Regions from separate parts of the Halomonas sp. CKK8 genome, predicted to be linked through region 3. Evidence: predicted binding sites of a transcription regulator. Region 3 holds the regulator's gene; each other region holds the start of a gene.
The links. The regulator sigma-54, encoded in region 3, starts transcription at its own class of promoters, with help from an activator protein. The targets are predictions, from matches to a motif close to TGGCACNNNNNTTGCTNT.
Positions count from the first base shown of each region.

Region 1: a site for sigma-54 is predicted at 1,144-1,161, ahead of glnL (nitrogen regulation protein NR(II)). Genes of this name have one in related genera too.
Region 2: a site for sigma-54 is predicted at 1,127-1,144, ahead of P8934_RS04190 (sugar phosphorylase). Genes of this name have one in related genera too.

Region 1 is NZ_CP121193.1:3,644,691-3,646,951, reverse strand. It holds gene P8934_RS17240 (DUF4124 domain-containing protein) at 167-763, shown strand; gene glnL (nitrogen regulation protein NR(II)) at 1,218-2,261, shown strand, end outside; gene glnG (nitrogen regulation protein NR(I)) at 2,257-2,261, shown strand, end outside.
Region 2 is NZ_CP121193.1:878,346-880,606, reverse strand. It holds gene ribD (bifunctional diaminohydroxyphosphoribosylaminopyrimidine deaminase/5-amino-6-(5-phosphoribosylamino)uracil reductase RibD) at 1-553, opposite strand, end outside; gene nrdR (transcriptional regulator NrdR) at 553-1,038, opposite strand; gene P8934_RS04190 (sugar phosphorylase) at 1,181-2,261, shown strand, end outside.
Region 3 is NZ_CP121193.1:1,330,920-1,333,180, reverse strand. It holds gene lptB (LPS export ABC transporter ATP-binding protein) at 1-394, shown strand, start outside; gene P8934_RS06270 (RNA polymerase factor sigma-54) at 537-1,961, shown strand; gene raiA (ribosome-associated translation inhibitor RaiA) at 2,132-2,261, shown strand, end outside.

The DNA.
Region 1 (2,261 bases), 1.7 Mb from region 3:
ACACCGCGATCGCGGTCCGACCAGTCGGCTGCCATCACCCGCGTTGAGCGAAGAAGGGGTTCCGCCATGGCGGAACCTCTTTCTTTCATACACTATCCAAGAAAGGGATGATGCAATCTCTCATGGCCGTTGCCGTCGGGCGGCGGCGACGACGCAGGGGGTAGGCATGAACAAGGCATTCGTGATCCTGGCGCTGGGGCTCTCGGTCAGCCTCGCGGCCCAGGCAGAGACCATCTATCGCACCACCGACGCCCAGGGCAACGTGGTGTTCACCGACAATCCGGAGCGCGGCGGCGAGAAGGTCGACCTCAAGCCGCTGACCGTGGTGCCCGGTCGCGACGAGACCCGCGCGGCGGGTGCGCCGGCCGTGGTCGACGGGGGTGGCAGCGGCAGTGGCGGCGGGACAGCCGCCGGGCCGGGGCAGCCCTTCATGCCCTACGACAGCTTCGGCATCCTCTCGCCCCGCCAGGAGGAAACGCTGCCCACCGGGGCCGCCGGCAACGTCCAGGTGACCCTGGGCATCCAGCCGGACCTGCGCGAGGACCATCGGGTGCGTCTGCTGGTGGACGGCCAGGTCAGCCAGACGGCCATGCACACCGATACCTTCATGCTCAATAACCTGAATCGCGGCGAGCACGTGCTGCAGGCCGAGCTGCTGGATGCCAGCGGTGCGGTGCGCCACCGCACGTCGCCGGTGACCCTCTATGTGCAGCGGGCCAGCGTGAACCTGCCCCAGAACCCCAACAATCCGGCCAACAATTAGCTTTCCCATCGCCGGCCACATCGGCCGCTGTGTCCGGACGGCACCCTCAGGCCCTGTCGCGAGCCCCCGCCCCGCGACGAGGGTCGCCTCGATGCCTTCGGCCATGCCGACCGGGTGAGCGAGGGCAGCGCCTTCGAACACCTGGAGCGATTGCGCGACGACGATACCTCACGCCACCCCGACGACGAACGGGAGTGGCCGGCAACCCCGCCCCATCGCCATCCACCTCGTGCCTTCCCGCCCCCGGAGGGGCGCTGACCCTCCTGCGCGACGCTCTCCCGCGGCACGACATTGGGCGCTCGGCGCCTCCCTGCACTAAAGTGGTGCACAATGATGGTGCGCCCCTGCTCTGATTCGGCGCCATGCCGTGCCCCATGGGGTGGCGCGCTTCTTGCAACACTTCCGGAAAGTGCCTCGCAAGTGAGGCCACCATCGGATCGGTCAGGACTTCACCATGTACCAACGCTTGATGGAACACCTCACCACGGCGGTGCTGCTGCTCGATGGCGAGCTGCGGCTGCGCTGGATGAATCCGGCCGCCGAGGCGCTGCTGGCGATCAGCCTGAGTCGCCTCAAGGGGTTGCCCCTGCCCTCCCTGGTGGACGGCGGATCGGAGATCGGCGAGCTGCTGGCCAAGGCCCGCGACGAGTTCCACCCCTTCACCCAGCGCGAGGCGCGCCTGACCCTGGTCACCGGCGAGGTGCTGACCGTCGACTACACCGTCTCGCCGCTCTCCGCCGACGAGCTGCTGCTGGAGGTGGAGCCCCGCGACCGGCTGCTGCGCATCTCCCGGGAGGAGGCGCTGCAGACCCGCCAGGAGACCATCAAGGTCCTCGCCCGGGGGCTGGCCCACGAGGTCAAGAATCCCCTTGGCGGCATCCGCGGCGCGGCCCAGCTGCTGGAGCGAGACCTCGACGACCCCGGGCTGAAGGAGTTCACCCGGATCATCATCGAGGAGGTCGACCGGCTGCGCGACCTGGTCGACTCCATGCTGGGCCCCAACCGGATGATTCGCCACGAGCCGCTCAATATCCACAAGGTGCTGGAGCGGGTCCGCTCGCTGCTCATCGTCGAGCAGCCGGGGGTGTGGATCGAGCGCGACTACGACCCCAGCCTGCCGGACCTCTCCGGCGACGAGTCCCAGCTGATCCAGGCCGTGCTCAACGTGGCGCGCAATGCCGTGGAGGCGATGACCGAGGCCGGTGTCGCCTCGCCGCGGCTGACGCTGCGCACCCGCGCCCGCCGCCAGTTCACCCTGGGCGCCGAGCGCCACCGGCTGGTCTGCGAGGTGGCGATCATCGACAACGGCCCGGGCATTCCCGCCTCGCTGCGCGAGACCCTCTTCTACCCGATGGTCTCCGGCCGCGCCGAGGGCAGCGGCCTGGGGCTCTCCATCGCCCAGTCGATCCTGCACCAGCACCAGGGACTGATCGAGTGCGACTCCGAGCCCGGCCATACCCAATTCCGACTGCTGATACCGCTGGAGAAGCGCCATGAC
Region 2 (2,261 bases), 450 kb from region 3:
GCACCTCGCGGCGGGCCTGGGGCCCGGTGATCCACTGGGACTCACCGGAGCGCATGGCGGTGCGGCCGTCGAGGCTCATGGCCATCTTCAGGCGCACGAAGGGCCGGCCGTGGGACATGCGCATCACGAAACCGGGATTGAGCGCCAGCGCCTCCTCCTCGAGCAGGCCCACCGCCACCTCGATGCCGGCGGCACGCAGCCGGGAGATGCCCCGGCCGGCAACCCGAGGGTTGGGGTCCTGCATGGCCACCACCACCCGCGTCACGCCGGCCTCGACCAGCGCCAGGGCACAGGGGCCAGTGCGCCCCTGATGGGAGCAGGGCTCCAGGGTCACGTAGGCGGTGGCGCCGCGGGCCTGCTCCCCCGCCGCTCGCAGGGCGTGGATCTCGGCATGGGGCTCGCCGGCCCGCTCATGCCAGCCCTCGCCGACCACCCGGCCATCCTTGACCAGCACGCAGCCCACCCGGGGGTTGGGGTCGGTGGTATAGCGCCCGCGGCGCGCCAGCGTCAGGGCGCGCGCCATCCAGGTCTCGGGGAAGGCATGCTGCGCCATCAGGAGGCTCCCGACGGGTCCGTGGGGAAGCCGGGTTCCTGGGCCAGACGGTCGATCTCGGCGCGGAACTCGTCGATGTCCTGGAAGCTGCGATAGACCGAGGCGAAGCGGATGTAGGCCACCTGGTCGAGGCGCTTGAGGGCCTGCATCACCTCCTCGCCGATGTCTCGGGCATGGATCTCGCGCTCGCCACGGGCGCGCAGGTTCTGGCGTATGCGCTCCACCGCCGCCTCGATGGACTCGGCGCTGACCGGTCGCTTCTCCAGCGCCCGCAGCATGCCGGCGCGCAGCTTGGCCTCGCCGAACACCTCCCGCGTGCCATCGGACTTGATCACTCGCGGCATCACCAGCTCGGCGGTCTCGTAGGTGGTGAAGCGCTCGCCGCAGGCCGCGCACTGGCGCCGCCGCCGTACCTGGTCGCCATCCGCCACCAGCCGAGAGTCGGTCACGCGCGTGTCGTTGGCGCCACAGAAGGGGCAATGCATAGGGATAACCCGAGGTCGTTGGAAAGGCTGTCGCCGCATTGTAACGGTTCGCGAGGAGAGCGCCCAGCGACGCAGCGCCGCCCCGAGATGGCACGCGACATGCAAGGGAGTGGCATTCCCTGGCCGACCACCGGAGCCCACCATGCCCCTGCCCCGCTCCCTCGCCCACCCCCTGGACGAAGCCGCCTTCGGCGCCCGCGCCCGCGAGCACCTCGACCTGCTCTACGGGCCCCGCCGGGAGGAGGTGCTGCGCCGCCTGATGACGCTGCTCTCGCACCATCGCGGTGCCATGCCCTCCGCAGGGACGCCAGGCGACGCCCCCTTGTGGAGCGAGCGGGATCAGTGGCTGATCGCCTACGGCGACAGCCTGCTCGACGGCGACACCCCGCCCCTGGCGGTGCTCCATGACTTCCTCGCGGCACGCCTGCCCGACAGCTTCAGCGGCGTGCATGTGCTGCCCTTCTTTCCCTGGAGCAGCGACGACGGTTTCTCGGTGATCCACTACCGGGAAGTGGACCCGGCCCTGGGCGACTGGCGCCACCTGCGCCGGCTGGCCGAGCATGGGGACCTGATCGTCGACCTGGTGCTGAACCACGTGTCCCGGGAGTCGCTGTGGTTCGTCGACTACCTGTCGGGCAGCCTGCCGGGGCGGGACTACTTCATCGAGATGGACCCGGCCACCGACCTCTCCGCGGTGGTGCGGCCGCGCAGCTCTCCGCTGCTGGTGCCGGTGCCTACCCGCCGCGGCACGCGCCACCTCTGGGCGACCTTCTCCGAGGACCAGATCGACCTGAACTTCGCCAATCCCGACGTGCTGCTGGAATTCATCGGCATTCTGCTCTTCTACCTGGCGCAGGGCGCAAGGGTGATCCGCCTGGACGCCATCGCCTTCCTGTGGAAGGTGCCCGGCACGCCCTGCATTCACCTGCCCGAGACCCATGAGGTGGTGCGCCTGCTGCGGGCCGTGGTCGACCACATGGCGCCGGGCACCCTGCTGCTGACCGAGACCAACGTGCCCCACCGGGAGAACCTCAGCTACCTTGGTCTGCATCGCCTTTCAGGCGGGGGTCTGGAGCGTCTTTCAGACGGGGGACTCGATCGGCGCTCAGACGGTCAGGAAGAGGGTCCGGAAGTCCCGGACGAGGCGCACCTGGTCTACCAGTTCCCCCTCCCGCCGCTGCTGCTGCATGCCCTCACCAGCGGCGAGGCGGCCACCCTCGCCC
Region 3 (2,261 bases):
CGCCGGGCGCCGGGCCCGGCTCGAGCAGCTGCTCGAGGACTTCCACGTGACGCATATCCGCGACAACCTCGGCATGAGCCTCTCCGGGGGCGAACGCCGCCGGGTCGAGATTGCCAGGGCCCTGGCCACGGAACCCGCCTTCATCCTGCTCGACGAACCCTTCGCCGGGGTCGACCCCATCTCGGTGGGCGAGATCAAGGGCATCATCCGCCAGCTCAAGGCCCGTGACATCGGGGTGCTGATCACCGACCACAATGTCCGCGAGACCCTCGACATCTGCGACACCGCCTACATCGTCGGTGACGGGCGCATCATCGCCGAGGGCAATGCCGAGGCGATCCTCGCCGACCAGCGGGTCCGCGAGGTCTACCTCGGCGAGGACTTCCGCCTCTGACCGCAATCATCTGATATGTCTGTCGTTATTCCGCGACGGCATGAAGATTGCGCATGGCACGATTGTTGCAGATTTTGCGCTTGCATGCCCCCTGGCCAGCGGCTAGGGTTGGGGTTTTCGGCAAGTCGAGGGCATTCGTCTCATGGCCATGAAGGCGTCCCTGCAACTGCGCGTCGGCACCCAGCTGACCATGACCCCGCAGCTGCAGCAGGCCATCGCCCTGCTGCAGCTCTCGACCCTGGATCTGCGCCAGGAGATCCAGCAGGCGCTGGAATCCAACCCGATGCTCGAGGTCGAGGACGACTTCGGCGAGCAGGCGGTGAGCGAGGCCCCCGACGAGGAGTGGGCCAGCGAGATACCCGACCAGCTCAGCACCGACAGCGACTGGTCCGACACCTACCAGGACCTGGGTACCGCGCCCGCCGGCGGCAGCGGCGAGGGGCCGGACTTCGAGCGCCAGGCCACGGGCCAGAGCCTCCAGGGCCACCTGGCCTGGCAGCTCGCCATGACCGACCTGGACGAGCGCCAGCTGCGCATCGCCGAGAGCCTGATCGATGGCGTCAACGGCGACGGCTACCTGACCCAACCCCTGGAGGAGATCCGTGACGGCTTGAGGGCCCAGGGGCTCGAAGGTCTCAAGACCCGCGAGGTCGAGCAGGTGCTGCTGCGCCTGCAGCAGTTCGAGCCCACGGGGGTCTTCGCCCGCGACCTGCGCGAGTGCCTGATGCTGCAGCTGGCCACCCTGCCCGATGACACCCCGCTGCTGCCCCAGGCGCGCCGCCTGGTCCGCCAGTTCCTCGAGGCGCTCGCCGGCGACGACCGCCGCCTGCTCAAGCGCCGGCTGGGGCTCGACGATGACGCCCTGGACACGGTGATCGCGCTGGTACGCTCCCTGGACCCCCGACCCGGCAGCGGCTTCACCGACAGCGATGGCGCCTATGTCATCCCCGACCTGATCGCCCGCCATACCCGCGATGGCTGGCAGGTGGAGCTGAACCCGGAGGCCATGCCGCGGCTGCGGATCCAGCCCGACTATGCCGCCCTGATCCGACGGGCCGACAAGAGCGAGGACAACCAGTTCCTCAAGGACCACCTGCAGGAGGCTCGCTGGCTGATGAAGAGCCTCTCCAGCCGCAACGACACCCTGCTGCGCGTGGGCCGGGAGATCATGGTGCGCCAGCTCGACTTCCTGGAGCACGGCGAGGAGGCGATGAAACCGCTGATCCTGGCCGACATCGCCCAGGTGGTGGAGATGCACGAATCGACCATCTCGCGGGTCACCACCCAGAAGTTCATCCACACCCCGCGCGGGATGTTCGAGCTCAAGTACTTCTTCTCCAGCCAGGTGGGGGGCGGCAGCGGCGAGGGGGATGCCCACTCCAGCACTGCCATCCGGGCGCGCATCCGCAAGCTGATCCAGGACGAGCCAGCACGCAAGCCGCTCTCCGACAGCCGGCTGGTCACCCTGCTCGAGGAGGCCGGCATCAGCGTCGCGCGGCGCACGGTCGCGAAGTACCGCGAGGCGATGGGCATCCCCTCCTCCAGCGAGCGCAAGCGGCTGCGTTGACGCCTGCCGCTGGCGCTCCCGCAGCCGCCGGACTTCCTCCTCCCTCGTGGACGCAAGCAGTTGAAATGACGCCGGTCATGCGCCCCTCGAATCCCCTCGACCGAGGGGGTATGCAGGGCAGCAAAAAGGGTTACAATCGACCCATAACCCGAAAGAGCAAGGAGCGTGTCATGCAAGTCAATATCACCGGCCATCATGTGGAACTGACCGACGCCCTGCGTGACTATGTGCAAGAGAAGCTCACCCGCGTCGAGCGCCACTACGACAACATCACCAACGTGCAGGTCACCCTCTCCGTGG